4 regions of the Shewanella loihica PV-4 genome follow, and region 1 is predicted to be linked to each of the others. Evidence: predicted binding sites of a transcription regulator. Region 1 holds the regulator's gene; each other region holds the start of a gene.
What was found. The regulator sigma-54, encoded in region 1, starts transcription at its own class of promoters, with help from an activator protein. The targets are predictions, from matches to a motif close to GTTGGCACGNNNNTNGNNT.

Region 1 (7,755 bases):
TGTAGCGCTTGAGCAGTACATTGTCGCTTGAGTTCAGGAAGAAACTTAAGATTTCGGTATCTTTGGGGAGCTTGGCCAGCTGCTTTTCCAGCTGGATCTCTTCGCTGGGCATGTTGCGCACATCGACGCTGATGGCCACGAGATCGCTGCGCCCCTTGAGCTGCTCCAGCAGGGACTCCATCATCTGCAAGGGCAGATTGTCGACACAGTAGTAGCCTAGATCTTCTAGGACCCTGAGTGCGACGGATTTTCCCGATCCTGAGCGTCCGGATACCAAAACCAATTTCATTGGGTGATCACCTGATAGAGTTCGGATTCATCTTGGGTCTTTCTTAGCTGCTTCATGATCGCCTTATCATTGAGCTTCTCGGCCATAGCGGCCAGGGTGCTAAGATGTTGCTCGCATTGATCTGCGGGCACCAATAACGCAAAAAGGATATCGACGGGCTGATTGTCAATGGCATCGAATGCGATTGGTTCAGCACATTTCACCAGTACGGCCACGGGTTGATCTATGTTAGTCAGCCGTCCGTGAGGAATCGCGATACCATTGCCTATACCTGTGCTGCCCATTTTCTCTCGAGCCAGAAGGCTTTCAAATATTTCTTGAGAGGAGAGGGTGGGGTACTGGACAGCGGCTAAGTCGCTGATAAGCTCCAGTACCTTTTTCTTACTGCCCGGAGTGGCGCAGGTGGTGCACTCCGGCCGCAGGATGGTACTCAGTTCCATCGTTAATGTTTAGTAAGCTTCTCTTTGTGTTTAATGACCTGACGATCGAGTTTGTCAATCAGGGAGTCTATCGCGGCATACATGTCCGCATGTTCGGATGTTGCGAACACTTCTCCGCCACGGAGATGTAACTTTGCCTCAACCTTCTGTTGCAACTTTTCGACATTTAATACAACGTGCACATTATTGATCTGATCGAAATGACGTTCAAGCTTTGTGAATTTCTCTTCGATGTAGCTTCGTAGAGATTGGGTGATCTCGATATGGTGCCCAGTCAGGTTTATTTGCATAAAGATAGTCCTCCAGTTTCCAGGTTTGTTTTATAAGCTCTTGCGCTGATTCGAGGGCGGTATAAGCATTGCCTCGCGATACTTGGCAATGGTGCGTCTAGCCACCTTAATCCCCTGTTCGGCCAAGAGTTGAGCCATCTTGCTGTCGCTCAATGGCTTTTTCTGGTTTTCCGCAGCAACCAGCTTCTTAATGAAGGCACGTATTGCTGTTGAAGAGCACTCTCCGCCATCGTCGGTACCGACGTGACTGGAGAAGAAGTATTTAAGCTCGAAGATCCCTCTCGGGGTATGCATATATTTTTGCGTGGTCACACGTGAGATGGTGGATTCATGCATCTCCACCGCCTCGGCGATGTCGTTCAGTACCATGGGCTTCATCGCCTCTTCGCCAAATTCGAAGAAGCCTTGCTGGAAGTCGACGATACAGTTGGTCACCTTGAGCAGGGTCTCGTTGCGACTCTCCAGGCTCTTGAGGAACCATTTGGCTTCCTGCAGGTGGCCGCGAATAAACTGGCCATCCGCCTGACTCTTAGTGCTGCGGGCCATGGCGGCATACTGCTGGTTGACGTTGATCTTAGGCATGCTGTCTGGGTTGAGCTCGACTACCCAGCGTCCCTTCTTCTTGGTGACGGTCACATCCGGGATCACGTACTCGTCGCGGCTGGCGGTGATGGCGAGACCGGGACGGGGATTCAGGGTCTGAATAAGGGCGATGGCATCCCTCAGCTCATCTTCCTTGAGCTTGGTTTTGCGCATCAGCAGACGGAAGTCGCGTCCGGCGATGAGATCCAGGTGCTCCTTGATCAGCATGCGGGCGTTGGCGATGTGCGGGGTATCGTCGCTGTATTGGGCCAGCTGAATGGTCAGACATTCGCTGAGATCACGGGCCGCCACGCCAATAGGGTCGAAGTGTTGTACTCGCTTGAGCACCGCTTCGACCTCGTCGAGTTCGATCTCTGGGTCGCCCATGGCCTCGAGAATATCTTCGCAGGTCTGGGTCAGGTAACCGCGCTCGTCGATAGCGTCGATGATGGCGGTAGCGATGGCCAGGTCGTTATCGGAAAAAGGGGTCAGGTTCTTCTGCCATTCCAGGTGTTCATACAGACCTTCGCTGGTCTCGCCCTGAAAAGGCATGTCGTCGTCGCGCATGGCGCCCGAGCTTGAGTTTGGTGAGGCGGTGTAGACCTCATCCCAGGTGGTATCCACCGGCAGCTCGTCTGGCATAGAGTCTTGAGTCAGGGCATCAGAGGTCTCGACCCCTGAGTTATCCTGGCTCGAATCCAGCTCTATCTTGTCGTCGTACTTGTTGTCGAAGCTGTCGGTGACGCCATCGTCTTGCAGCTCGATGCTGGCGCTCTCCTGCTCTTCATCCAACTCCAGTAGCGGGTTGGATTCTAATGCCTGCTGGATCTCCTGCTGCAACTCTAATGACGACAACTGCAACAGACGTATGGCCTGTTGTAGCTGGGGCGTCATGGTGAGATGCTGACCCATTTTGAGCTGAAGTGACGCTTTCATCGTACTGCTATTCCCTTGTTTCTAATTATAAAATGAGAAAGCTCTGGCTATATGTGCCGGACAAATATATCGGATAGTTCCTAAGGCCACAATTAACGCGTGGTTTTTCCTCTGTGGCCCCATTATAAGATTAACTATAGCTTGAATTGTTCACCTAAGTACACTGCTCGTACTTGCTGGTTGTCTAAGATTTCGGCGGGTGTGCCCTCGGCGATCAGATTACCATGGCTGACGATATAGGCTTTCTCGCAGACGTCTAATGTCTCGCGCACGTTATGGTCGGTGATCAACACCCCCAGGCCGCGATTCTTGAGCTGTTCGATGATCTTCTTGATGTCGATTACCGAGATGGGATCGACCCCGGCGAACGGCTCGTCGAGAAGAATAAACTTAGGGTTGGCGGCTAGGGCCCTGGCGATCTCCACCCGGCGACGTTCACCGCCCGAGAGCGCCATGCCGTGGCTGTCACGGATATGGGTGATGTGAAACTCTTCCAGCAGGTGTTCCAGCTCCTCTTCGCGGCCATCGTTATTAAGATCGCTGCGGGTCTGGAGCACGGCCATGATGTTGTCCCGCACCGAGAGCTTACGGAAGATGCTGGCTTCCTGAGGCAGGTAGCCTATGCCTTTGCGGGCGCGTAGGTGCATTGGGTCTAGCGTCAGGTCGTCATCGTCGATAAAGATGCGGCCCTTGTCGCTCTGTACCAGGCCGACGACCATGTAAAAGGTGGTGGTCTTGCCGGCGCCGTTTGGCCCCAGCAGGCCGACGATTTGCCCGGTCTTGACCGTGAGGCTCACGTCTTGGACAACGGCACGACTCTTATAGCTCTTGGCGAGGTTCTCCGCCTTCAAGATCAGGTCTGTCATTGTTTTTCCTGTTCTGGTTTCTTCTCGGGCTTCTGCTCTGGCTGGATCTGTTCCTGATAGTTCTCAGGCTGAATGATAGTGATCACTCTGTCTTTGCCTGTGCTCTCGGCGATCAGCTGTTGCTGTTCTATGTTGTAGCGGATCTGCGACCCCGTGACCTGGCTGCCTTCCTGTTCCAGGGTGGCGTCGCCAATGAGCGTCAGGGTGCGGCTGGAAAGCTCGTAGCGGATCTCCTTGGCGCTGGCCGAGGCGGGACGGCCATCTTCCATCACCTGCGAGTAGGTGGCCGGGTTGCCGGTGGCGATCAGTATCTTGCCGCTGTTCTTCTCTTTGCTGAAGGCGCGTAGTTCACTGGCCAATATCTTGATTGAGCCTTGGGTGACCTCGACCGGACCGTGGAAGATGATCTGGTTGTTCTTAATGTCGGCTTCCTGGCTGGCGGCAGAGATCTTAACCTCTTGCAGCAGGTCGTTCACCTTGGCATAGGCGCCAACACTGACCAGGGGCAGCAGGCCCGCAAGAATAAGGCTATTTAGTTTCATATGTTCCTTCTACCTGACTCGTCAGTTTGATATTTTGGGCGTTGAGATCGGCATATAAGCCTTCCCCCGTGATGAGGAAATCACGCCCTGTGATCCGAATGCTTCTGTCGGATGTCATAATCATAGTATTGAGATCCAGCTCCAGATAGGTGGTCTCTATGGTCTGAATCGGTTCCTCTGGGCTAATGGCGTCAATGATAACATTATTTTCCAGGGTGACCCGTCCGCTATTTTTGTCCAGTGTGCCCTTGGTGGATCTCAGGCGCCACTGGGCATCGCCGTTGTCGGGGTAGACCAGATAGATGGGCTGGGTAAAGTAGGTCTGGTTGCGCTCGGCGTAATGCTCCATGTGACTGGCCGATACCCGGCTGTTGATGCCACCCTCATCATTGTATTGCACGCTCTTGAGATCCCGGACTATGTAGTCGGGACGATCGACATTATCCAGGGCCAGCTCTTCGCTGCCCTTTTTCGACTGAACCTGCCAATAAAGGATCAGTGCTGTGCCGAAGAAGGCGATGATCGCCAGCGTGACTCTGTTCATATGCTCATTCCGTGGGCCGAGGCAAACTTATCCTGGCTGAGCAGGATGAGATCCGTCAATTCACGCAATGCGCCGTGGCCGCCCTTGATATGGGTAACCATGTCGGCGTGTTGGCGTACATAGGGATGACCGTCGGCCACGCAGACAGACAGGCCAACCTGCTCCATCACGGGCAGATCCACCATGTCATCGCCAATATAGGCAACTTCCTCAGGCCTCACCTTATAGAGGTTAAGCAGCTCCTGATAAGGCTCGAGCTTGTTGTCGACGCCCTGGTAGATGTGGGTGATACCCAGGGCCGTCATGCGATCTTCCACTATCTGCGACTTACGCCCCGTGATGATGGCCACCGGAATATCGCTGGTCAGCAGCGAGCGGACGCCATAGCCGTCGCGGGTATGGAAGGTCTTGAGTTCGTCGCCCGAATTGCTCATATAGACTAAGCCATCGGAGAAGACGCCGTCGACGTCGCAGATCAAGAGTTTGATCTGTTTAGCCTTCTGCCAGACTGCGTCGGTTATCGGGCCGTAAAAACCTTGATGTGCCATGTTAGATCACCCCCGCCTTGACCATGTCCAGCATATTGAGCGCACCAATCGGCTTCTGCTGCTCGTCGGTGACAATCAGGCCGTTGATCTCCTTCTCGTCCATCACCTTGAGGGCCTGGGCGGCTAAGATGCCTTCGCTAACGGTGACGCAGCCATGGGTCATTACCTCTGAGATGGAGGTCTTGCGCAGGTTGATCTCGGCGTCGATCACCCGGCGCAGGTCGCCGTCGGTGAAGATACCCACCAGCATGCCCTGGCTGTTGACTACGCCTGTCATGCCGAGCCCCTTCTTGGAGATCTCATATAGGGCCTCAGTGATGCAGATATCTTCTGCCACCAGAGGCAAGTCGTCACCCTTGTGCATCACGTCGCTCACCTTGAGCAGCAGCTTGCGTCCCAGGCTGCCACCGGGGTGGGAGAGGGCGAAATCATCTTTGGTGAAGCCTCTGGCCTGCAGCAGGGCCACCGCCAGGGCATCGCCCATGACGAGTGTCGCCGTGGTGCTCGAAGTGGGCGCCAGTCCGAGCGGGCAGGCTTCTTCCGGTACCTCGATACACAGATGAACGACCGAATGCTTGGCCATGTTGGACTCAGGCTTGCCCGTCACCGCGATGACGGGCAGCCCCATACGCTTGATCACAGGCATCAGGGTTAAAATTTCGCTGGCCTCGCCCGAGTTGGAGATGGCGAGTACGATATCGTTCTCGCTCAGTACGCCCAGGTCGCCATGGCTGGCCTCGCCGGGGTGGACGAAGAAGGCTGGGGTGCCTGTGCTGGCCAGGGTGGCCGAGATCTTGTTACCTATGTGGCCGGATTTGCCCATGCCCATCACGATCACCTTGCCGGTGCAGGCGAGGATCAGTTGGCAGGCCTTGGCAAATTCACTCGAGTCGACATATTGATACAGGTTGTCCAGCGCGTTGCGCTCGGTATCGATAACCTTGCGTCCCCATTGACGTAATTGATCTGCATCTACCATCTTGTTCTCTCTATTTTGTCGGCCTAAACGTTATTAGGATAGGAAAAGTGTGACTTGGTACGCGATAAAAGTCGCTAATAACACACCGCCATGCCAGGGGCGTAGTTGGCGGGCCTTGCCGGTTAATAAAATCAGTATGGCCAGGGCAACGCTGGTTGCCATCACCATGTAAAAGTCGCGACTGCTGGCGGCGGCATCTACTGCGCCTGGGGCGATAAGGGCGGGTAGCGCCAGTACCGCAAGAATGTTAAACAGGTTCGAGCCGACCACGTTGCCTATGGCAAGGTCGTCCTCTTTCTTCAGCACGCCGGCCACACAGGCCGCCAACTCAGGCAGGCTGGTGCCGACGGCGATAATGGTCAGGCCTATGACTAAGTCTGACATATGGAAGGCCTTGGCGATACCCACGGCGCCCTGCACCATCCAGTCGGCAGACAGGGGCAGCAACACTAAGCCAATCACCAGCCAGAGGATCGCCTTAGGCGTAGGCACATCTTTAGGCACCTCGCTCTCGGCCTCGTCGATCAGGGGATCTTTCTCCTTGTTGACGATCGCATGCCAGATCAGATACCCCATGAGGGCGAAGAAGAGTGCCATCAGCACCAGTCCCTCGACGCGGGTCAGCTGGCCATCGTGAAGGAAATAGCCCGCCAGCGCCGTGGCGCCTAGCATCATAGGGATTTCTCGCTTGAGTGTCTGTGAGCTTACCGAGATTGCGCCTAACAGGGCGGTGATCCCCAGGATCAGCGTGATATTGGCGACGTTGGAGCCCAGGACATTCCCTATGGCGGTGTCTGTCATGCCTTCGAGGGAGGCGGTGGCTGCCACAAACATTTCCGGGGCCGAGCTGCCCATGGCGACTATGGTGAGGCCAATTAACATGGGCGGCAGGCCGAGATTACGGGCGAATGCCGCGGCGCCGAAGACAAATTTGTCGGCACTCCAGACAAGGGCACCCAAACCAGCAATCAGTAAGAAAATATTAAATAGCATCGAAAATCTTTTTGTTTAAGAGTCTGCCGCGCATTTTCGCTGGATTTGAACAAAATTGAAAGTATTGCGCAAAGATAGTGTCGATTCAGTTGTGCACAATCCGTCAATTTCGTACAATTTGCCTCTTTTCCTGCCGCCTAACCATGGAACGCATTAGGTCCCGTTATGAGTCATCAATCGTTAAGTCATGACAGCCAAGCCAAGGGTGAGACTAAGCCGATGGAACAAGCGCCGATGGAACACGTGCAGCCATTGGTGGAGATTAGCCATCTGGGCTTCAGTCGTGGCACCCATGTTATCTATGACGACGTCAGTCTCACCATCCCCAGGGGGAAGGTGACCGCCATCATGGGACCCAGTGGCATAGGCAAGACCACCCTACTCAAGCTGATCGGTGGTCAGCTGCGGCCGGACTCAGGGGTCATCAAGGTCGATGGCGTTGACGTGCATAAATGCAATCGCAGCGAGCTGTTTGCCCTGCGCAAACGCATGAGTATGCTGTTTCAGAGCGGCGCCCTGTTTACCGACATGAATGTGTTCGACAACGTCGCCTTCGCCCTGCGGGAACACTCGGACCTGCCCGAGGCGATCATTCGCCGCATCGTACTGATGAAGCTCGAAGCCGTGGGGCTCAGAGGCGCGGCGCAGATGATGCCGAGCGAGCTCTCCGGCGGTATGCAGAGACGTGCGGCCCTGGCCCGCGCCATCGCCCTGGAGCCAGAGTTGGTGCTCTATGATGAGCCCTT
Region 2 (7,755 bases), 1.5 Mb from region 1:
GATGCCGCTGTGGTCTAGCGAAGAACAGGCCAAGGTGCACTGCACTGAAGAATGGCAAGATTATCAGCCGGCTCCCATTCCACTGGAAGAGCTGCTGGAATATTGGATTCAAGATCTGCACGATGACGGCGTATTAGTGGGTATCGACTGGGTCGCCGAGCAGGAATGCCTAGAGCTCGACCCTATCATCCTGGCCAAGAGCCTGGTCGACATAGAGCAAGAGTAAGCCCTGAGCTTGCGCTTTAATATGCGCTTATACCAAGTAGCAGACAGGGGATAGCCCTTGTCTGCAAGCCTGCCCCTGGTCGACATCCCCTTCGACAGACGCCACACCTGTTGGTTCTGCGCCGAGCCCTGTGCTCATCAGTTTGACTATCACGCCTTGGGACATTGCCCTCACCCCTCGCTAGCGGTTCCCGCCTGTAAGGAGTGTCTGCAGATCGCCGAGAAGGCACCGCTTAGCTCTATCTGGGACTGCCACAGCGCAGTTAAAGACGAGTTAATGCGCCGCTATGCCAAACACCTGGCCATAGGCGAAAACTGGACCCAAGAGGAGCTAGAAGAATCGGACTTTAGCTGTAAGGTATTCGAAGGCTTTAAGAAGAGCGCCTGGTTTATGTATCAGGTCGCCAAAGAACGGGTCAGCGTTGCGCCCTGGCCCCTCAGCCTCAAGGGGATCCCACTCGACACAGCTGGTTTTGGCGGCGGTTTTGAGTTTGACGGCGTGCAATTTTCGTCGCTGGCCAAGGCCGTGGAACATTACGCCAAGATGCTGGGACTGGATAAGGCCTTTCTGCATCAGCTGCTGGCCGCCGTTGGCCGTGACCGTTTCGGCTACGCGGTGCGCATCGCCAGGATCAATATCGTCTCCACCGCCGTGGTCAAGCGTCAAGTATTGCGAGATATCCTTGCCGAGCAGGCACTCGACTATGATTCTATAGGCAATGATTCGCTAGACGATGAATAGTTGGACCTTGAATAACTAGGCGATGAAAAGCTAATAGTACTAAAAGCTTTCCGCTTAATTTACCTGTTCGGGCAACTGAGTACGTAGACGCTCCTGCACCACATCCACCAGCAGATCCGGCTGGAATTTTGAGATAAAGCGATCGCATCCCACCTTCTCCACCATGGCATTGTTAAAGCTGCCACTCAGCGAGGTATTGAGGGTAATAAAGAGATTGGCCATCCGCTTGTCGTTACGTACCTCATAGGTGAGACGATAACCGTCCATTTCGGGCATCTCGGCGTCGGTGATCAGCATGAGTATCTCTTGGTTGATATCACGCCCCTCGTCGCACCAACGCTTCAACAGCTTAAGTGCCTGCAGGCCATCCGAGGTCTCTATCACCTCAATACCCAGTGGCGCTAGCGTATCTTTTACCTGTCGGCGGGCGGTAGCAGAGTCGTCGGCAATTAAGATCTTGCGCCCTATCATCTTATCCACCAAGGCCTCATCCAATACCCCTTCCGAGATGGCGATATCATAGTGCACGATTTCCGCCAGCACCTTCTCCACATCGATAATGGAGACCAGACGAGTCGCGCCATCTACCTCCACCTTAGTGATGGCAGTCAGATAGTTATGACTGCCTGTGCTCTTGGGCGGCGGCATGATGTCGCTCCAGGTCATATTGATGATATGGTCGACCTTGCCGACCATGAAGCCCTGCACGCTGCGGTTATATTCGGTGATGATAAGGTTTGCTTCCTGGTCGCTGTTCATGGGCTGAAAACCGATGGCGGCGCGAAGATCGATAACGGGAATCGAGGTGCCACGAATGTTGGCGACCCCCTTGATGCTAGGATGGCTACCGGGTAAGGCACTCAGCTTCGGCAGCTTAACCACCTCTTTGACCTTAAACACATTGATCGCAAACAGCTGCGTCGCATTGATACGAAACAGCAACAGCTCGAGACGGTTTTCGCCAACCAACTGGGTACGCTGATCGACACTCTCTAGCACTTTAGCCATACAATTCTCACTACGTCATGATGTGATGGACGCGATACGCCATTAATTATAGCCATGATCCCCGGATTTCGAGCCAACATCAAGACCCAGAGATCACAGCTTTAACATTTATCCATTATTCAGGGCAACGGGCGCCACTGGCACGATGCGAGAGCCATTCTTCACCACTATATCCATGATTTTTAAATGTAACTCTTCCGATGCCAACTGAAAGGTGGGAAAACTCTTGGTGCCGATATAGGCGAGCACATTGACCTGAAGACCATGGAGACCGAAGCCCTTAAAGGTGACCCTGAGGGGCTCTTTGAGCACCAGCTCATGCTCTTCGAGCATGGCTTTAATCTCGGCGACAATCGCCTTGAGCTGCTCCGAGGTGGTCACCGCATAATCGAGACGAATATCCGCCTTGAAACGGATCTTCTCGCGCTGGGAGATGTTTTCGATCTCCATCTCCACTAACTTAGCGTTGGGCACGTGAATAAGCGTCCTGTCCAGGGTGCGGATCTGAGTGCAGCGCAGGCCAATCTCCTCGACCGTGCCGCTGATGCTACCAAATTTACACAGGTTGCCCACCTTAATCGGCGCCGCCGAATAGAGGGTAATTGTACCGATAAAGTTCTCAATCGACTGCTTGGAGGCGAGCGCGATGGCGATGCCCCCTATGCCCATACCGGCGATGATGGCGCTGGCGTTAAAGCCCAGGTGTTCTAGCCATAACAGCACCGCCATGATCACGAAGATCACCCGCAGGAAATTAGTCAGCGGCCTGAGCAGGGAGGCGGCCTGATCTTTACCCTGCTCTTTCCAGCGTTTCTTCAGGCCCTGCTGGAAGATCCCCATGGCGCTCCAGCCAAACCAGATGATGGCCGACACCAACAGAAAGCCGGTATCTATCATCTCAATTGCCGCCGGTGAGATGCTGCTGTGAGACACCCAGGCTCTGACCAATAGCACGGCTGCCAGTAAACGCAATGGCCCGGCGACGATATAGGCCAGCTCCTCTTTAAGCTCATATTGGGTTAGCAAGATAACGCGCTTGATGATCCAGGTAATGGGCACCATCACCAGAAATGCGGTGATCAGATACGCCAGCAGCAGGGTCCACTCCCACAGGTTGACGTTAAACCAGCGCCCCTCGGGGATATGATTGACAAACCACTCGGCCACGGGCCCATAGCCCAGGTTTTGATAGAGCTGTGGCACCTTGGCCACGGTAGCATTGGAGACCTTCCAGATGGTGCCGCCTTCACTGGGCACCCGCTGTAGATAGAGGGCGATCTGATCGCTCTGCAAGGCGACCCGGCCGAAGAGATCCCGATAGGCAGGAAGCTGATCGTTATCCTGCCCAAGTGGGGTATCGTTGAGCTGGCCCAGGTCGAGCCAGAGATTACGCTCTATGATCAGCTGTAGCTGCTTAGCATATTCGGCGCCTTTGCTGGCCGACATCCCCTCGGGCAGGTAACGCAGATCCAGATATTCTGCCGCCTTCTCATAATCCTGCTCGTAAACCGCCTCCATAAAGCCTTCTACCGTGCCCCTTGGGGTATCACGCTGCAGGCTGTCCTGATAATCGAAGTGCTCAACCGAGCGCACAAATTGGCTCTGACCACTGTCGGCGGCAGCATCGCTTAAGGCCCCCACCAAACTATTTGGCGCCGCGCTCCAGGCGCTGCCGACAAAAAAACTCATTACCAACATAAACTGCCAAACAACAAAGCGCATCCCAGTCCCCTTAATTGTTAACAAGCGCCTAGAAATATTAGCATTTATTCCTAAATTGCACAGTAGAAAGCTAAGCAGGAACCGGCCTTTTCATCGCCATGGGCCTGGTCAAATCGACAGAATTGATTAAATATTGACAAGTACGCCGCCGAGATTATAATGCGTTCCTTCTGCAGTACCCTGCTTTAAGTTTCTGCCTTCAAGTTTTGCATCGCTAGACTCTAAATCATCTCATAGTCATCGCTTCAACAACTCGCAGTTATCTCGTCACACTATTGTCATTTATTGATGATTTACTGTGTCCAATCCGGTGAAAAGCCCCTGTTTAGGGCGCAAGCAACGGCTTTAGCGAGGCAGATCACTTGATTATTTAAATTAGGCTGGGTAGTCTCAGAAAGGATTTAATTCATCTTTCGCAACAGCTAAGGATCTATTATTTGTTAAATTTTTACTGCCACAAGGCAGTTATAGTAATAAGGAGTATGGCCTATGTCGTACAAAGTTAACGGTCATGAGATCACGGTAAACTTCCCGGTGGACTCAATTTCAGTCAACAAATCCTCTATCGCATTTACCGATAGCCTAGGAAAAAACAAACAAACTTTTGCTAAGCGTACCGACGCCCTGCAATTTATGAAATGGTTGCTCTCAAGCAACAAATAACCCCCACGCTATTCGATACACCTCCTCTCACACGTATCGAAGGTTGCCCAGGCAACAAGTAGGATTGACCCCATTCGTCAACGACTCAGCAGGTAACATTTGGCTCAGGTTGTACCCCTTTCACAGGTACCGACCTGGCCAAATGGCATTTATCTCTCTAGCTCACCAAACTTACGCCTATACCTAGGCAGCATAGATTGATTACCCAGCAGGCCCCCTTGGTGCAGATAGAGCACGGGCGCAGCTAACCCCTGTTGCCACAGCTGCTTGAGGCAAAGCCAGCCCAGGGGATCGTAGAGCAGCTCAAACGCTATCCCCGTCGACTCGAGTTCATGCCACATCTGGTAAAACTCAGGGTACAGCTTGCCAAAGTGGTAGCGCTTAGCGGCCGGGACTATCTGAGGATGCAGCGCTTCGTCTTGCTCAAGCGCTAAAAATTGCTTCTTAAGATACTCATCGCCTCCCACCACGGCGCAGGTCATGACGCTGATGCTGGGATCTATAGCTAGGAACTGTTTCTGCAGATAGAGCGCCGTGGTGCCTGTGCCGGATGGCAGAAACACCACTAACTCGTTAAGGGGCTGCGCGCTTTTCCAGCTGGCTATCTCGCGGGCAAGCTGGGCGACGCCCGGCTCGGCAAAGGCGCAGCGCCCCCCTTCTGGCACAAACAGCTGCTCATCGCTGCCCGTCAACACCCTTTGCCTTATATAAGCTTCGCTATCCAATCCATCTCGATCCGTCTTTCTTGAGAGATCTATGATGTTGGCGCCGTTATCTAACGCCGCTAGGTAGTTGCCGCAGGGGTGCTCCGTCAGATAACTGGGGAGATGGTCCACGTAGAAATCCAGCCGCCACCCCTTGAGCTTAGCCAGGGCCGAAAGCGAATAGAGGGAGTTGGCCTGGGGCGAGCCATAGCCAATCAGTTGCCTAACAGAGGGGAAGTCGTTCTCAAGGAAATAGGCAAACTTACGCGCCTTATTACCGGAAAACTCGGGATGCAGCAGATCGTCGCGCTTCACATAGACCTTGTGCTCCCCAAGGCAGACAGCCTCTACGGGCGTGTGGCTAAGCTTCATGTTATCGGGCCTGAATGAAATGACGCGCCAGAGTGTACACCCTTTAACGGCAAATGCGTAATTTGACCGACTTTTGGCATATTATGTCAACACTCCAGAATCACACCAACACAATAATCAATAAAAACATACAGATATAACATGGCATGGTTTTCGCTTATTCCCTAGTAGATCTAATTTAAGGCCAATGCCTTAACAACAATAAAAGCACTGCAACAAGGAGCTCTTCATGGCACTACTGCGCTTAATCTTTAATATTGCATGGTTTATTTTAGGCGGCTTCGTGATGGGGCTGGCCTGGTGGCTGGCGGGCCTGCTCTGTTTCATCAGCATCATAGGCATCCCCTTCGGACGTGCCTGTTTCGTTATCGGTGAGATGGCCTTCTGGCCCTTTGGTCAGCAAAACGTTAATCGCCGCGCGTTGCAAGGGGTCGATGATATCGGTACTGGCCCGCTCGGCATGGTAGGTAACATCGTCTGGTTCCTGCTATTTGGGATCTGGCTTGCCATCGGTCATATCACCCACGCGCTGGCCTGTTTCGTCACCATCATAGGGATCCCTTTTGGTATTCAGCATCTGAAACTGGCGCTGCTGAGCCTGACCCCTATAGGGCAGACGATCACGGCCAAGGCTTAATAGCCTTGAGGCTTGAAATAGAGCCTGAAGGGGAGTTCGTGAACACCAACGACTGAACCGAATCAGGATGCTTGCCAAACGGCGAGTTAGAGGCTTTGAAGGTAATCTTCGAGGAGCTGCTCGACTTGGATACGGGCCAGGCCGGCGTTATAGATCTCTCGCCACCTGCGTCCATCGGGAGTGTTTCTAAAGGCGATATAGAGCTGTTTCGACTCCAGTAACTGCTTGTTAAATTGCAGCCTGGTCTTGAGTTCGCTCAGGTGTGGCTGCTCGATGAGAAACTGATAAACATAGAGATCCATGACGGCGCCCTGAACCCTTCCAGTGGCCACCTTGCGGATATTGTGCTCATCTGAGCTCACCAGCTCTACCGGCTGGGCGCCGATGGCAATCATTTCATCGAGCGCCTGGGTGTTCACATAGTCTCTGACCACGCCCAAGGTGTAGGCATTGAGATCCTGCACTCGCGACCAGGTAATGGGGTGCTGGCTCTGCTCCAAGATCCCAAGGGGACTCTGTCCCATGGAGTCGGAGAAGATGAATTTATCGGTTGGGTGATGATACTCGGGGAAATAGCCCTGATAGCCAGAGTCGTCCCGGGTCACCACACGCACTGTGCGGCTCCAGGGGAAATAGTCCACCTGAAGCTCATGACCCATGGCTGCAAGTGCGGCTCTGGCCACCACCACACAGGCGCCGCCATCCTTCAGCGTCGGCCCCGAATAGGGTGGCCAATTTAATGAGGAAAGCTTGAGGGTCTCGGCCTTCGGGGCTGAAACAACACACAACAAGGTAGCGATGAAGATGAAGACACACAGTAAATGGACGCGTCGTAGCGTTGCTGGCCATAGCTTTACTGGCAATGGCGGTACTGGCAATAGCGGCGTAGAGAGCAAGGCCTGCCTATTAGCGCTATTTATGCTTAAGTTAAAGCCGCCTGTTCTCATCAACACCCTTCCCCCGAATCACTGCTTCGCCGCACTCCATCGCGCCATAGATGTCCTTTTGTTACACATTTTCACTGGCATGGATAAACAAGATGATGCAAAACAAGTATAGGAGAGAAGGTCAAATGAGGTATTTATGCTGAGAAAAACCTTGATCACCGTCATCGGCGGCGCACTTTGTCTACTCGGGTTGGCGCTGGTGATCTTGCCAGGCCCGGCCTGGTTACTGCTGCCCATAGGACTTGCAGTATTAAGCTTGGAGTACCACTGGGCCAGAGGCTGGCTAAAGAAGAGCCAGAAACAGATGACCCGCAGCGCCGCTTGGCTTGACGCCAAGGTGCGCGATTGGCGTTACAGCCGCTAAAATGCGGCTATTTGCCACCATTAGCGCTATTTCCCGCCAATAGTGCTTATTCCCCACCAATGATGGCTTGGGCGCTAAGGCGTCTTAAGCCAATAGAGTGGCAAGCCAACAAAAAGCTAGGTCAGCACAAAGAGGTCGCGCCCGCAGTTCTTATGAGTCAATACGTTGAGCCGCTCCAGAATCGCCAGCAACACCCCTTGCCTGCGCATGTTTTCCAATACGCCGCGGCTGAAGCGTTCCAAACGGCTCATGGCGGTTAACAGCAAGCGGCACTGATAGAAGCTCGCCTCGCGGATATAATCTGGCTTATCGACAAGGTGGGCATTTTGGTACCACTCCTGCCAGTTGAGAGTATCGAGTAACAGTCCCTG
Region 3 (7,755 bases), 2.2 Mb from region 1:
GCGGCGTCTGGAACAGTTACCTGCCGAACAGGAAGACGCCGATGAGTTGGTATCGAACTTGCTAGACTTGGTTGGAAAGCGTCAACTTTTGCTCGACGAGGTGCTCGTCTCACCGAAAGAGGAAGACAGAGCTCTATTGCAGGCTCAACTGGAATTAACCAGCAGCTTTACGACGCAGGCGGTAAGCCTGTTAAAGCATCGTCAGGAGTTACTGCATGTCGGACGTAAGAGTCAACGCCAACTTAATGTTTATAAGTCTATAGATGCAGAAAGGTAGGTTTTTATGAGAAAGTCACTGCAGTCATATCGAAAGGTGTCATTAGAGAGCGAGATCTCAGTCGCCTCTCCACACCGAATTATCCAAATGATGTTTGAAGGTGCGCTGCAACGACTAGCCCAGAGTCGTTATGCAATAGAAAACAACGATATAGAAAATAAAGGTATCTATATCGGCAAGGCAATCGGCATCATCACAGGGCTTAACAACAGCCTGAATATGGAAGCGGGTGGCGAGATCGCCAGCAACCTTAGCGACCTCTATGATTTCATGCTGCGTAAGCTCTCTGAGGCCAACATGAATAACGATGTGCAGGCGATCGATGATGTGAGTGAAATCATCCGTACCATCAAGGAAGGGTGGGACGCCATTCCCCAAAATGAGCACCATCTAGCGTCACACACAGAGGCAATTTAATCGTCTCGACTATCTTTCTGAACAACAACTTTTTGTCAGGCGTCAAACGATTGGCGCCTGATGCTTGATACGTTGAGAATTTGCTCTAAAATCAGATGAGTTAGTCAGAAAATGAATCTGATACTTGCTAATGTGCTGCTGATAATACACTATTCCGTGTGATAGTCATTTTTTGGAAAACTGGATTAAAACGATTATCTCGCTTTCGAAGCAACTAACACTAATAATTAATGCGAATAACACTGAGTGCTTTACGGCCTTCTTAAATGATGCAAACAGATCAACGAATTCTACTTGTCGGTAATCAGTCAGAGCGAATTAATCGCTTATCTTGTGTTTTTGAGTTTCTTGGTGAGCAGGTAGAGTTGCTTGCCGTCGACAGACTCGAATCTCGAATGTCGAATACCCGCTATAGAGCACTTGTCATTGCACAAGAGGCTCAATCTAAGACCTTGTTGCAATCTATTGCCACCTCAATGCCTTGGCAACCCATCTTGTTGTTAGGCTCTAATGGCGACGTGACTGCAGGCAATGTATTAGGTTGTATTGAAGAGCCGTTAAATTATCCTCAGTTGACCGAACTCCTGCATTTTTGCCAGGTGTTTGTGCAGGCTAAGCGTCCGGATATACCTACCAGTGGTAACCAGACTAAGTTATTTCGCAGCCTGGTGGGCCGCAGTGAAGGTATCGCCCAGGTGCGTCACCTGATCAACCAGGTGGCCGGTTCCGATGCCACCGTATTGGTTCTAGGTCAGTCTGGTACCGGCAAAGAGGTGGTTGCACGCAATATCCACTATATTTCCGATCGCCGTGATGGCCCCTTCATCCCGGTAAACTGTGGCGCCATTCCGCCAGAATTGCTCGAGAGTGAGCTGTTTGGTCATGAGAAGGGCTCATTTACCGGCGCAATCAGTGCCCGTAAGGGACGCTTCGAGCTCGCCGAAGGGGGCACCCTGTTTCTCGATGAGATAGGCGATATGCCCCTGCAGATGCAGGTGAAACTGCTGCGTGTATTGCAGGAGCGCGTCTTCGAGCGTGTCGGTGGCAGCAAACCGATTCATACCAATGTGCGCGTCATCGCGGCAACCCACAGAGAGCTAGAGACCATGATCGCCAACGGCGAGTTTAGGGAAGATCTCTTCTATCGCCTCAATGTGTTTCCTGTCGAGATGCCCGCCCTGTGTGAGCGCAAAGACGATATCCCGCTTTTGCTGCAGGAGTTGGTCAGCCGCGTTTATAACGAGGGGCGTGGCAAGGTGCGTTTTACCCAGCGTGCGATTGAGTCACTCAAGGAGCATAGCTGGTCGGGTAACGTGCGTGAACTCTCTAACCTGGTCGAGCGTCTGACGATCCTTTATCCGGGTGGCTTGGTCGACGTTAATGACCTGCCGCTTAAATACCGCCATATTGATGTGCCTGAATATCAGGTGCAGGTCAGTGAAGAGGAGTTGGAACGCGATGCGCTGGCCTCTATCTTCAGCGATGAGGTAGCGGTCGATATTCCCGAGAGCCGTTTCCCCAGCGAGTTGCCACCCGAAGGAGTGAACCTTAAGGATCTATTGGCCGAGCTTGAGATCGATATGATTCGCCAGGCACTGGATCAACAAGACAATGTGGTGGCCCGCGCCGCAGAAATGCTTGGCATTCGCCGTACCACACTGGTTGAGAAGATGCGCAAGTATGGCATGAGTAAAGATTAACTCCTGCTCGCCGCACTCCATAAACAAGGGCCCATTTCTGGGCCTTTGTCGTATCTGACTCATAATTCTCTGTTAATTCTGACTTTTTGTTAGCTTTTTAATTGGCATGTTACCTGCATCGGCCTGTTTAGCAGCAAATTATTGACGGAGTGGTTATGGCCGCGAATCCAAAGGTGGCATATACAGCGCAGGCGCAGGTAACACTGGCTCCTTCCCAAGTCATGGGTGGTGAGGTGGCAAACGATGCCATCTCCAGCCGCATGGAACATATACTCCAGGCTATGCCATCGGGTGTAGTGATCCTCAATGGCGATGGTGTGGTGACAGATGCCAATCCGGTTGCGGTGCAATTGTTAGGGCAGCCCCTGGCGGGCATACGCTGGTTACAGGTGATTAACCGTGCCTTTTCGCCCCAAGATGACGACGGTCACGAGGTCTCGTTGAAGAACGGTCGCCGGGTGAAGCTGGCGATCACGCCGCTAACGCCCGAGCCTGGTCAGCTCATCGTCTTGACCGACTTGACCGAAACCCGTCTGCTGCAGAAGAATCTCTCGCATCTGCAACGACTATCCGCCTTAGGTAAGATGGTAGCCAGCCTGGCCCACCAGGTGCGAACACCTTTGTCGGCGGCCTTACTCTACGCCGCGAACCTGGGGAGCCCTAAGCTGACCCAGGTCTCAAGGGAGCGTTTTCAGGGCAAGCTTATCGACAGGCTCAATGAACTGTCGCAACAGGTGGATGACATGTTGCTGATGGCCAAGGGGCGTCAGCAGGAATTGACCGAAGTCTGCAACATGCAGCAGGTGATGACTAGCGTGATGGCCAACTGCGAACCTATCGCCGAGCGTAAGGGCTGCCAGCTGCTTCTTAAGCTAGACACTCACTTGCGCTTTAAGGCTAATCCGGCGGCGCTCAGCTCGGCGATCAACAATCTTGTTATGAACAGTATCGAGGCCGGGGCCAGTCAGATCTGGCTTAATGCCCAAGATGAGACGGGGACTGTCGCCTTCGAGGTAGTCGACAACGGTAAGGGGCTCGATGCCAAATTGCAAGAGAAGGTGTTAGAGCCTTTCTTCACCACTAAGGCCCAAGGCACAGGTCTGGGCTTAGCTGTCGTGCAGACGGTTGTGGCAAATCATCAGGGCCGCTTGCAACTCAATTGTATCGCGGGAAAGGGATGTCGCGCCTCGTTTAACCTGCCGGCTGTTTCGGCCGATTCTGGGCTGGAGGTAAGCCATGGCTGAAGCCAAGATATTACTCGTTGAAGATGATGCGGCGCTGCGCGAAGCCTTAGTCGATACCTTGCTGCTGGCGCAGTATGAATGTGTCGATGTTGAATCGGCCGAGGCGGCCATCGTCGCGCTCAAGGGTCAGGAATTCGACATGGTGATCAGCGACGTGCAGATGGAGGGGATAGGCGGTCTCGGGCTGGTGAACTATCTTCAGCAGCATAACGCCCAGGTGCCCATCTTATTGATGACGGCTTTTGCCACCATAGACAGTGCGGTAAGTGCCATTAAGCTCGGCGCGGTGGACTATCTGGCGAAACCCTTCGCCCCTGAGGTCTTGCTTAACCAGGTGTCTCGTTATCTCAAACCTAAGCTAATCGAAGATCAACCCGTGGTGGCCGACGAGCGCAGCCTGGCGCTCTTGGCGCTGGCACAGAAGGTGGCCCAATCCGATGCCTCCGTGATGATCATGGGGCCGAGTGGTTCGGGTAAAGAGGTGCTTGCCCGCTATATTCATCAACACAGCCAGCGTGCCAACGAGCCATTTGTGGCAATCAACTGTGCGGCAATTCCTGAAAACATGCTCGAAGCCACACTGTTTGGCTACGAGAAGGGGGCCTTCACCGGGGCCTATCAGGCCTGTCCCGGTAAGTTTGAACAGGCTCAGGGCGGCACCTTGCTGCTCGATGAAATCTCCGAGATGGATCTGGGGCTGCAAGCCAAGCTGCTCAGGGTATTGCAAGAGCGCGAAGTCGAGCGACTCGGCGGTCGTAAGACGATTAAGCTCGATGTGCGTGTGCTGGCCACCTCTAACCGTGACCTTAAGGCGATGGCGACCAAAGGCGATTTTAGGGAAGATCTCTATTACCGCATCAATGTGTTCCCGCTGACCTGGCCGGCACTGCATCAACGCCCGGCGGATATCTTGCCGCTGGCGAGGCACCTGGTGTTGCGTCATGCCAAGGCTGCCGGTTTAGCCGTGGCGCCAAGCCTGGACGATCAGGCGAGCAGGCGTCTATTGGGCCACAGATGGCCGGGGAACGTTCGAGAGCTGGATAACGTGGTTCAGCGCGCCCTAATTCTACAGACAGGTGACACTATCTGCGCCAAGGATATCGTTATCGATACTCAGGATGTGATGCTGGAGCCTGCTTTTGATAGTGAAAAAACTGTCGAGCCCGAGGGGCTGGGGGATGAGCTTAAGGCACAGGAGCATGTGATCATCCTAGAGACCCTCAATCAGTGTAATGGCAGTCGCAAGCAGGTGGCCGAAAAGCTGGGTATCAGCGCCCGGACCCTGAGATATAAGATGGCGCGTATGCGTGACATGGGTATTCAGATCCCTGCCTGATAGGCGTATTCGTTTTAGCTGACATGTGTCAGTGAAGGAAGCAAACCGCCGCTTTAGCGTCTCTACGGCCCATTTGAACGTTTCGAAGCCGACACCCAATCTGGGTTTGTCGGCTTTTTCTATTTTTGGCAAACATATTGCATTGGTCTGAATAAGAATAGATTTCGTCAATTTCACGACGATAGCGGAGGCCAAGATGCAGATAGGTGCCAATTCATTACTGCAAGAGATGCAGACACTCACGGGCGAAATCAAGCCTAATGGGATCACACCTAATATCACTCAGCAGGTGGCGAACACCAGTGGTAGCGACTTTGGCAGCCTCTTGTCTGAAGCTGTGGGCAATGTAAATGCGCTGCAGGCCACCTCATCCTCGCTGCAGACACGTCTGGATATGGGCGACACCCGGGTGACACTGTCAGATACCGTGATCGCCAGAGAGAAGGCCAGCGTGGCATTCGAGGCCACCGTTCAGGTGCGCAACAAGCTGGTGGAAGCCTATAAAGAGATCATGAGTATGCCTGTCTAGGCATGGACTCCCTAAAGATTAAGAAAGATAACGGCAGGTATTTATCGTGAGCACAGATATGGTAGTCGGAACTGGCGCTGGCACAACACAGGATATGTTGGCAGGCGGCGTACAAGAAGAACATAAGCCGAGCGGCGGAATGTTTGGCGGTGTCGACATGCTCAGACAGATCACCATGATCCTGGCGCTGGCTATCTGTCTGGCGTTGGCCGTCTTCGTCATGTTGTGGGCTCAGGAGCCCGAATACCGTCCTCTGGGTAAGATGGATACTCAGGAGATGGTGCAGGTCCTGGATGTGCTGGACAAGAACAAGGTCAACTATCAGATCGATGTCGATGTGCTCAAGGTGCCGGAAGATCAGTACCAAGACGTCAAGATGATGCTGAGCCGCGCCGGTATCGATAACTCGCCGAGTCGTGACGATTACCTATCAAAAGACAGCGGCTTTGGCGTGAGCCAGCGCATGGAGGCCGCCAGACTCAAGAACAGCCAGGAGCAAAACCTGGCACGTACCATCGAAGAGTTAAAGAGCGTCAGCCGCGCCAAGGTGATCCTGGCCATTCCTAAAGAGAATGTGTTTGCCCGTAATCGCTCCAAGCCAAGTGCAACCGTGGTGGTTAATACCCGCCGTGGCGGTCTGGGTCAGGAGGAGGTCGATTCCATCGTAGATATCGTTGCCTCGGCGGTGCACGGTCTCGAGCCGACTCGAGTCACTGTGACCGATGCTAACGGTCGCCTGCTAAACTCGGGCAGTCAAACTGCAGGCTCGGCCAGAGCCAGACGCGAGCTCGAGCTGGTGCAGCAGAAAGAAGCCGAATACCGCAGCAAGATTGAATCGATTCTGATGCCGATTCTGGGGCCGGAAAACTTTACCGCTCAGGTCGACGTGAACATGGACTTCACCTCGGTCGAGCAGACCGCCAAGCGTTATAACCCGGATCTGCCCGCGGTGCGCAGCGAGATGACGGTTGAGAATAACTCTACCGGTGCCAGCACTGGCGGCATCGCCGGCGCGCTGAGCAACCAGCCACCGATGGAAGCCAATATTCCTCAGCAGGCTACCGGGACTAGTGCTCAGGAGCAGACCCTGCCGGGTTCTAGCCACAAGGAGGCAACCCGCAATTATGAGCTAGACACCACCATCAGCCATACCCGCCAGCAGGTGGGGGTGGTCAGACGGGTTAGCGTGTCGGTGGCGGTCGATTTCAAGACGGGACCTGCCGGTGAAGACGGTCAGGTGACCCGCGTTGCTCGCACCGAGCAGGAGCTGAGCAACATACGCCGCCTGCTAGAAGGGGCTGTAGGTTTCAATACCCAACGTGGCGACATGATAGAGGTGGTCACAGTTCCCTTCATGGATCAACTGGTAGAAGAGGCGCCAGCGCTGGCTATCTACGAGGAGCCTTGGTTCTGGCGAGCCATCAAGCTAGTGATGGGCGGTCTAATCATCCTGGTGCTTATTCTGTTCGTGGTGCGCCCTATGCTCAAGCGCCTTATCTACCCAGATGGTCAGAAGATGCCGGATGCGCCATCTTTGGGTGATGAGTTAGCGGAGATTGAGGATCAGTATGCCGCCGATACCCTTGGCATGCTTAATCGTCCCGATGCGGAATACAGCTACGCCGATGATGGGTCAATTTTGATACCGGATCTGCATAAAGACGATGATATGATAAAGGCCATACGTGCATTGGTGGCCAACGAGCCTGAGTTGTCTACGCAAGTCGTCAAGGGATGGTTACAAGAAAATGAGTAAAGACAAAGAGATCGACACAGCTAACGGTGAGTTCAATACCAAAGATCTGACCGGTATCGAGAAGACAGCCATCCTGCTACTCAGCCTTAGCGAAGCCGACGCCGCCTCAATCCTAAAACACCTCGAGCCTAAGCAGGTGCAGAAGGTGGGTATGGCCATGGCGGCCATGAAAGACTTCGGCCAAAACAAGGTGATCGGCGTACACAAGCTGTTTCTGGAGGAGGTACAGAAATACTCCTCCATCGGATTTAACAGCGAAGAGTTCGTGCGTAATGCCCTTACCGCCGCCTTGGGTGAAGATAAGGCGGGTAACCTTATCGAGCAGATCATCATGGGGGGCGGTGCCAAGGGCCTAGAATCACTCAAGTGGATGGACGCCCGTCAGGTGGCCACCATCATTCAGAACGAACACCCGCAGATCCAGACGATTGTGCTCTCCTATCTTGAGCCGGATCAGGCCGCCGAGATATTTGCCCAAGCACCGGAAAATACCCGT
Region 4 (7,755 bases), 690 kb from region 1:
AGATTAAATGCCTGGCAATCGCTTTCGCCAGCCTGGTGGGCCTGTCTCGCATCGTCGTCGGCGCGCACTGGCCAGAGGACGTGATCATGGGCGCCTTCGTCGGTCTCTTCTGCGCCTATGCGGCGGCCCACTGCCCCCTGGTCAAGCTCACCCAGTTCCACAAGGCGCTCATCTTGGCCTTCCTCTGGTGTGTGTTGGTGGTGAGCGAGCTGGATAAGAGTTTCGACAAAGATCATATCTGGCCAATACTCATGCTCAGATGGGGCCTAATTGCCACGGCCGCCCTGTTGATCTGGCGTGAATATGGCGCCATGCACAGGGTAAGACGTTGGCTGGCGTTTCAAGGTTAACAGCCCAAAAGGCGTAAGACTTTCACCAACATTCACGCTTTCTTCACACTTAGATGCCTACACTGGAGGCTCCTAAGATGAAGAGGTGCGCCATGTTCAGACTGACCCAGGCTCAGACCACCAGAGAAACAGCCCTGACGATGACCACAGATCGCAGCCGCTACGGCACGCTGATCCTACTGGTCAGCATGCTGGCGCTGCTCTGCCTGAATCAGGATCTCAACCTGAGCCTCTTTCGTGCCATCAACGGCCTCTCACCTAGCCTGCCCCAGTGGCTACAGCTAGGGATAACCGATCTCGGCCACGGCAGCACCCTAGGCACTATCGTACTCATCTGTCTGCTGCGTCGCCCCGAGCTGATGCCGCGGGTACTGACCGCCAGCCTGCTGTCGATGATCTTGGTCCCGCTGCTAAAACAGTATTTCGATGCCCCCAGACCGGCGGCAACCCTGGATTTTCTCTATATCGTCGGCGAGACGCGTCTGCACCACAGCTTTCCCTCTGGCCATAGCACCAGTGCCTTCCTGTTCGCCGGTAGCTTGCTGATGGTAATGCAGGATAAGAAGAGTAAGTGGGTCCTGTTGATGGGGGCGGCCATGGTGGCGCTGTCACGCATCTTGGTCGGCGCCCATTGGCCGGTAGACACGCTGGCGGGCGCCCTGTTGGGATTAAGCTGCGCCTATGTCGCCTCCTATGTTCCCCTGGTGCATTTGTCGCCAAGGCACTGGAAAATCCTGATGGGCATCTTGCTGCTAACGCTGCTGGTATGCCAGTACAAGGAGACCTCTTCGCAGATGGCCTGGCAGATCATTGGCCTTCGTTGGGGACTCCTGCTGCTAGCCGGCGTGCTGGTGCTTCGCCAATACCTGCAGTCTCGCCAGCCGCTCACCCCGCGTAAGTGGGTCAGAGCCTAAGCCTTTTAGAGTCTTAATGGGGTGGGCATCGGCTAATCCACGGATTCGTGCGACCCCGAGATTAGCCTCTGCGCCGGGAAGTCCTGGCCTTAGTCTATGCTGACCTGGCCCTGAATATTGTCGAAGCTTAGGCTACCTGAGCCCGCGTCTATGATGTGAAGCCCCTGGGTGTCCACCACACGGATGCCGCCAGAGCCATCGTCTATGGTAACCTTACCCTGAACACCTCTAACCTCTATGGCACCCGAGCCGTCGTCAATCTCCACATCTCCTTGTACCGAGGCTATGGTCAGGCTGCCTGAGCCATCCTTAACCTGGATACCGCCCGCCACATTGGTGAGAGTAATGCTGCCTGAGCCATCATCTATGGTGAGCTTATGGCCGCCATCAATCTCGATAGCACCTGAGCCGTCTTCGATCTCCATATCCGCCTGCACGCCGCGAATGACAATGCTGCCTGAGCCGTCATGGATATCCAGTTTGATTCCAGCTGGCACCTTCACCAACAGATCTATGTAGGGCGACTTACCATTTGAGAAGCTGGCGCGGTGAAAGGCATCGAAGTTGGCAACCAGCTTGGCCTTATTGCCCGAACGGGTGAGCGTCAGTTCGGGCTCGGCGCCATCAAAACCATAAATGTCGGCATCCAGGGTGATCTGCTCAACCGAGGCGTCGCCCACTATCTTCAGGCTACCGGCGCCGGTATCGGCGACCAGTGTCTCCAGCGACTGAGCATCCAGCGTCAGCTGCGTCTGTTTGTGATAGTCGAAATCGTCCCTTCCCGCACTGTTCACATTTACTATGCATCCAGTGAGGCCAAATACCAGTACCGTCGCCATAGTCATTACACGAGCCAACATAAACACCTTCCTTAATCTCTGTTAAAGTCATTTGAACCGCCTCGATGGGGCGGCTTAGATAGCCCAACTAAGCAGATAACATGCCAACAAGTTATCTAGTTGTTTTTGCTATGTTATTATCTTGCTTAACCGATTTTTGGATGGTGATGCCGCCACCCGATTCGTAGGATTAGTTATTATTTAGTGAAATACTTCATCAACTTATGAGGCGCGCAGTGGATTATCTGACCCTAAATCGAACGGCCTGGAATCACAGGACCCTAGAACATCTAGACTCTAGCTTCTACGATGTAAGTGGCTTTCTCGCCGGCAACAGCTCGCTGCAGGAGATAGAGCTAGCCGACCTTAAGGTAAAGGGAAAAAGCCTACTGCACCTACAGTGCCATTTCGGCCTGGACACTCTCTCCCTGGCTCGCCTCGGCGCCGAGGTCACTGGCGTGGATCTCTCCGACACCGCCATCCATCATGCCAGGCGACTGGCCGAGGCCTGCGACCTTAAGGCCGACTTTATCTGCAGCGATCTCTACCAAGCGGGCACGCAGCTGCAGCAGCAGTTCGATATGGTCTACACCTCCTATGGCGCCCTCTGCTGGCTGCCGGATCTAGGTCGTTGGGCAGAGTTGATTTATGAGTCGCTGCTACCCGGTGGTGAGTTTTATATGGTGGAGTTTCATCCCGTGCAGGCAATGATGGAGGGTTACAGTTATTTTACCCAGCAGGAGCCGGATGTTGAGGAGGAAGGCACCTATACGGAAAACGCCAGCGACACCAAACACACCATGGTGACCTGGCCCCACTCCCTGGCCGATGTGATAGGGGCGCTCATCCAAGCCGGACTCAAGGTAGAGGCGATTCAGGAGTATCCCTTCAGCCCCTATGATGCCTTCGACAATCTGGTGACGGGAGAGAGCCTAGGGCTCTCAAGCGACAGGCCCAGGTATTATCAGCTACATCAGGGCAAGCCGATCCCTATGGTCTACAGCCTGTCGGCCCGTAAACCTGAGTAATCCTTCACCTAGGGATGAATAAACCGACATAAAAAAAGCAGGCCAGGCCTGCTTTTTTTGTTTAGTCTCTCAGTACGGGATAGACCCTGTACTGCTTATCAAAATAGGGGCTACGCTCGTAGAACCAGCGCAGTCTCGCCTCGGCATCCTTGGCAAATTCAGGATCCTTGAGCGCCGCCTCAAACTCGGCGGCCAGGGATGCGTCCTCCTTGAGCATCTTTACCGCCAGCGGCTCTACCGCGTAGTGCTCGATATATTCGGTGCGGGTAAAGATAGGATTGAAGAAGCCCCACTGCAGCAGCGAGTCGGGTGACTGCGGCTCCAGCAAGAGGATAGCCAGATCGCCGAGGGGCTGCTGAGTGCTGATCTTCACCGTGCCCGCCGGCAGCGCCACCTTAGCCTTGTGGCTCGACACAGGGGCTGAGACCCGCTGGCGTCCCTCGTAGTCCTTGGCGTCGAACGCAGGCTCACCGAATCGATATTGAGTCAGGGTAAGAGTCTTGGACTGCTCCAGGCGCGTCATGCGTATGCCATGAATGCTCAGACGCTCGATCACCTCCTGCCACTGAGGCGGAATATAGTAGGCCTTTGGACGATTCACCTTAATGTCTGCGCGTGTCTTACCTATCACGGGCAGGTTCTCGTACAGCTTGGGCTCGCCGGTCCAGCGCACGACCGTCTCGCCGCTAATGGGGCTCTGCTCCAGGCGATAATCTATCCCCTTGAAGTCCCACCCCTTAGGCTGGGTCTCCGACTGCCAGGTCAGTGTGATGCGGTCGCTGTAGCGATAGCTGTCCTGCTTGATGGCGCTGCGCAGCGCCGTGCCCTGCTCGCCTAACACCTCCAGGGTCGAGGCCAGCATCAAATAGGTGCCGAGCACTCGCTGCTTGAAGGGCTTGAGGCTATGATTCTCGATCAATATGGTGGGCAGATGACGGGCGTCGCCATAACCGTTGGAGTAGCGTGGGCTGGCATTCCACAGGGAGAGCCCCTGGTTCAGGTCGCGATTATCGATGGCAAACACCAAGGGGCCGGGCACATGTCCCTGGGCGCTGAGCGCCTGCTCGACTTTGGGACGATACTTGTCGTTGAGCCAGCGATAGCTGGCGGGACTCAGTCCCTGAGCCAGGTTATAGCCGAAGGTGACATCATATTGATAATCTATGCCGTCGGTGACATGCACATCGATATAGAGATCCGGCTGCCAAAGGTTAATTGCCGCCAACATATGCTGCATCTCCAGGGTATCTGCCTTGGCATAGTCGCGATTAAGGTTAAGATTCTTGGCCGTAGTGCGCCAGCCCATCTCCACCGGGCCCCTCTGGTTAACCCGGTTAAACTGGCCGCTGCGCTCGTGGGCATCGACGCTGAAGATAGGCACGAAGAGGAGGTTCGCACCGGTTAACAGCGCCTGCTTGTCTCCCATCACCATGTCGCGCAGCAACATCATGCCCGCATCCTTGCCATCTATCTCGCCCGAGTGGATCCCCGCCTGCACCAAGAGTGTTGGCTTACCATTGACCTGCAGTTCATCGGGGGTCGCTGCCCCCTCCTGGCTCGCCACTATCATCCAGATATCTCGCCCCTGAGGACTCTTACCCAAGGAAACCTTGTGGAGCTTATCGCTGGTGGCGAGCAGCTTATCCAGCCAGGCGAAGGTGTCGTCATAGCTGGGGCTGGACTTTAGGCCGCCCTGCTCGAAGGGGGTCGCCCAAGGGTCATCTGCCGCGCGCAGCAAGGCTTCGCTGGCGCCGTGCCAGGTGATGCTCGGCGGCAAGATGGCATCATTGATATAAGTCTTATTTAACGAGACTTGGGCCGGTTGAGGGCCGCTGGTCTCTGCCATGGCGGATGCGCCGAAGGTGGCGAGACAGAGGAGCGTAGCGCGAGAATATAGGGACATCTTAAGTTACCTAACGGCTTATTATTAGCCGATTATCTTTCAATAAATAACCAGTAAGTGCAATACGTTAAGGACTTTTTTGCACAGAATATCTATGCGGCACAACACCTGCCTTGACCAAAACCCATTTAGATTGAACAAAAATTAAACCTGAACGGTCAACAGCCCCTAAGGCAATAAAAAGCCCGGTTATTACCGGGCTTTTTGACGAAATGGCTAGGCCTATTCTTGTGGTGTCGAGTCGGCGACCTGAGTTGCGGCGCCCTTCTTCTCGCGCTTGCTGAAGATGCGCTCCACAATCACGAAGAAGATAGGGATAAAGAAGATCCCCAGGAAGGTCGAACTCATCATGCCGCCCAATACGCCGGTACCGATAGCGTTCTGGCTGCCCGAACCTACGCCCGAGCTGATGGCCAGCGGCACAACACCCAGACCGAAGGCCAGCGAGGTCATCAGGATAGGACGCAGACGCACACGCACCGCGTGCAGGGTCGCTTCCACCAGACCCGCGCCCTTCTCGTAGAACTCTTTGGCGAATTCGACGATCAGGATGGCGTTCTTGGTCGCCAGACCTACGGTAGTCAACAGACCCACCTGGAAGAACACGTCGTTAGGCAGGCCACGACCGTTCATCGCCAGCAAGGCTCCTATGATCCCCAGTGGTACCACCAAGATCACCGCAAACGGCACAGACCAGCTCTCATACAGGGCCGCCAAAACCAGGAAGACCACCATGATAGACAGCGCATACAGCGCCGGCGCCTGGTTACCCGAGAGACGTTCCTCGTATGACAGGCCGTTCCACTCGACGCCGAATCCTGGCGGTAACTTGGCCACCATAGCCTCGATGTCGGCCATAGCCGCACCCGTACTATAACCTTGTGCCGTGCCGCCCTGGATGTTCATCGCAGGCAGACCGTTGAAACGTTCTAGACGCGGCGAACCATATTCCCAGGTACCTGTGGCGAAGGCCGAGAAAGGCACCATCTCACCCTGGCTGTTACGCACATACCAGGTATCGAGGTCTTCCGGCTGCATACGGTACTGGGCATCACCCTGCACATAGACCTTCTTCACACGACCACGGTCGATGAAGTCGTTCACATAGCTACCACCCCAGGCAGTACCCAACACGCTGTTGACCGCGTCGATATCGATACTCAGGGCGCGAAGCTTGGCGTGATCAATATGGATGCGATACATAGGCGCATCTTCCTGACCGTTTGGACGCACACCCACCAGGTTAGGATTTTGCGACGCCATGCCCAGCAGCATATTACGGGCCTCGAGCAGCTTCTCATGGCCTTGGCCATTTCTGTCTTGCAGATAGAAATCGAAACCGTTTGCCGTACCCAGCTCGATCACCGCAGGCGGTACGAAGGCAAACACGAAGGCCTCCTTCATCTGCATGAACATGCCCATGGCACGTCCGGCGACCGACTTAACGTCTTGACCCGGGCCGGTACGCTCAGACCAGTCTTTCATGCCAACGAAGGCAAGACCCATGTTTTGACCACTACCGGCGAAGCTGAAGCCTGATACGCTAAATACCGACTTGACGCTGTCGCCCGTCTCGTTGAGATAGAAGTCGGAGATCTTGCTCATCACCTTCTTGGTGCTCTCTTGGGTCGAGTTGGTCGGCAGGATCGCCTGGGTAAACAAGATACCCTGGTCTTCGTCCGGCAAGAAGGCGGTCGGCATGCGCATGAAGATCCAACCCACGGCAACCGTCAGGGCCACGTAGATCAACATGACGCGACCGGCGCGCTTGATCATCGCTGCCACGCCAGCCTCGTAACGCGAGGTCATCTTGTCGAAGGTGCGGTTAAACCAACCGAAGAAACCCGTCTCGACCGCATGGTGGCCCTTGGCAATCGGCTTAAGCATGGTGGCACACAGTGCCGGCGTCAGGATGATCGCCACCAGCACAGAAAGCGCCATGGCCGATACGATAGTCACGGAGAACTGACGATAGATCACACCGGTCGAACCCGACATGAATGCCATAGGCACGAACACCGCCGACAGGGTTAGACCGATACCCACCAGGGCGCCGGTGATCTGGTCCATCGACTTCTTGGTGGCCTCAATCGGGCTCAAGCCGTCTTCGGACATCACACGTTCGACGTTCTCTACCACCACGATGGCGTCATCCACCAGCAGACCGATGGCCAATACCATGGCGAACATGGTCAGGGTGTTGATCGAGAAGCCGGTAGCCGACAGGATGGCGAAGGTCCCCAGCAGTACCACAGGTACCGCAATGGTCGGGATCAGGGTCGCACGGAAGTTCTGCAGGAAGAGGTACATGATCACAAACACCAGTACCACGGCTTCCAGCAGGGTATGCACTACGCCCTCGATCGATTTCTCAACGAAGGGGGTGGTGTCATAGGGATAAACCACTTCCAGCCCTTGCGGGAAGAAAGGCTTCATCTCATCGACCTTCTCACGCACACGCTCGGCGGTCGCCAGGGCGTTAGCCCCCGTAGCCAGCTTGATCGCCAGACCGGCAGCCGGACGGCCGTTATAGAAGGACTCTACCGAATAACTTTCCGAGCCCAGTTCGACTCGGGCCACATCTTCCAGGTAAACCTTGGCGCCCGACGGATCGGACTTGATGATGATCTTTCTAAACTCTTCGGCGGTCTGTAGACGACTCTGAGCCGTTACCGTGGCGTTGAGTTCCTGACCCGCAATAGAGGGCGCGCCGCCCAACTG

Region 2: a site for sigma-54 is predicted at 5,577-5,595, ahead of SHEW_RS11145 (YccF domain-containing protein). Genes of this name have one in related genera too.
Region 3: a site for sigma-54 is predicted at 5,099-5,117, ahead of fliE (flagellar hook-basal body complex protein FliE). Genes of this name have one in related genera too.
Region 4: a site for sigma-54 is predicted at 2,194-2,212, ahead of SHEW_RS00185 (DUF4097 family beta strand repeat-containing protein). Genes of this name have one in related genera too.

The regions. Positions count from the first base shown of each region.
Region 1 is NC_009092.1:3,946,375-3,954,129, reverse strand. It holds gene rapZ (RNase adapter RapZ) at 1-289, opposite strand, end outside; gene ptsN (PTS IIA-like nitrogen regulatory protein PtsN) at 286-729, opposite strand; gene hpf (ribosome hibernation promoting factor) at 732-1,019, opposite strand; gene SHEW_RS17130 (RNA polymerase factor sigma-54) at 1,050-2,537, opposite strand; gene lptB (LPS export ABC transporter ATP-binding protein) at 2,672-3,403, opposite strand; gene lptA (lipopolysaccharide transport periplasmic protein LptA) at 3,400-3,945, opposite strand; gene lptC (LPS export ABC transporter periplasmic protein LptC) at 3,932-4,489, opposite strand; gene kdsC (3-deoxy-manno-octulosonate-8-phosphatase KdsC) at 4,486-5,037, opposite strand; gene SHEW_RS17105 (KpsF/GutQ family sugar-phosphate isomerase) at 5,039-6,016, opposite strand; gene SHEW_RS17100 (calcium/sodium antiporter) at 6,050-7,009, opposite strand; gene SHEW_RS17095 (ATP-binding cassette domain-containing protein) at 7,244-7,755, shown strand, end outside.
Region 2 is NC_009092.1:2,488,910-2,496,664, forward strand. It holds gene SHEW_RS11120 (DUF2750 domain-containing protein) at 1-226, shown strand, start outside; gene SHEW_RS11125 (hypothetical protein) at 284-967, shown strand; gene SHEW_RS11130 (chemotaxis protein CheV) at 1,022-1,975, opposite strand; gene SHEW_RS11135 (mechanosensitive ion channel family protein) at 2,084-3,697, opposite strand; gene SHEW_RS20595 (hypothetical protein) at 4,187-4,360, shown strand; gene SHEW_RS11140 (1-aminocyclopropane-1-carboxylate deaminase/D-cysteine desulfhydrase) at 4,510-5,436, opposite strand; gene SHEW_RS11145 (YccF domain-containing protein) at 5,666-6,073, shown strand; gene SHEW_RS11150 (substrate-binding periplasmic protein) at 6,160-6,861, opposite strand; gene SHEW_RS20950 (hypothetical protein) at 6,878-7,132, shown strand; gene SHEW_RS11155 (PGPGW domain-containing protein) at 7,157-7,384, shown strand; gene SHEW_RS11160 (DUF6508 domain-containing protein) at 7,501-7,755, opposite strand, start outside.
Region 3 is NC_009092.1:1,569,478-1,577,232, forward strand. It holds gene SHEW_RS06985 (hypothetical protein) at 1-277, shown strand, start outside; gene fliS (flagellar export chaperone FliS) at 284-694, shown strand; gene SHEW_RS06995 (sigma-54 dependent transcriptional regulator) at 961-2,394, shown strand; gene SHEW_RS07000 (sensor histidine kinase) at 2,616-3,638, shown strand; gene SHEW_RS07005 (sigma-54-dependent transcriptional regulator) at 3,631-4,974, shown strand; gene fliE (flagellar hook-basal body complex protein FliE) at 5,171-5,503, shown strand; gene fliF (flagellar basal-body MS-ring/collar protein FliF) at 5,562-7,259, shown strand; gene fliG (flagellar motor switch protein FliG) at 7,252-7,755, shown strand, end outside.
Region 4 is NC_009092.1:35,077-42,831, reverse strand. It holds gene SHEW_RS00195 (phosphatase PAP2 family protein) at 1-350, shown strand, start outside; gene SHEW_RS00190 (phosphatase PAP2 family protein) at 443-1,264, shown strand; gene SHEW_RS00185 (DUF4097 family beta strand repeat-containing protein) at 1,354-2,124, opposite strand; gene SHEW_RS00180 (class I SAM-dependent methyltransferase) at 2,340-3,131, shown strand; gene SHEW_RS00175 (M14 family metallopeptidase) at 3,193-5,034, opposite strand; gene SHEW_RS00170 (efflux RND transporter permease subunit) at 5,257-7,755, opposite strand, start outside.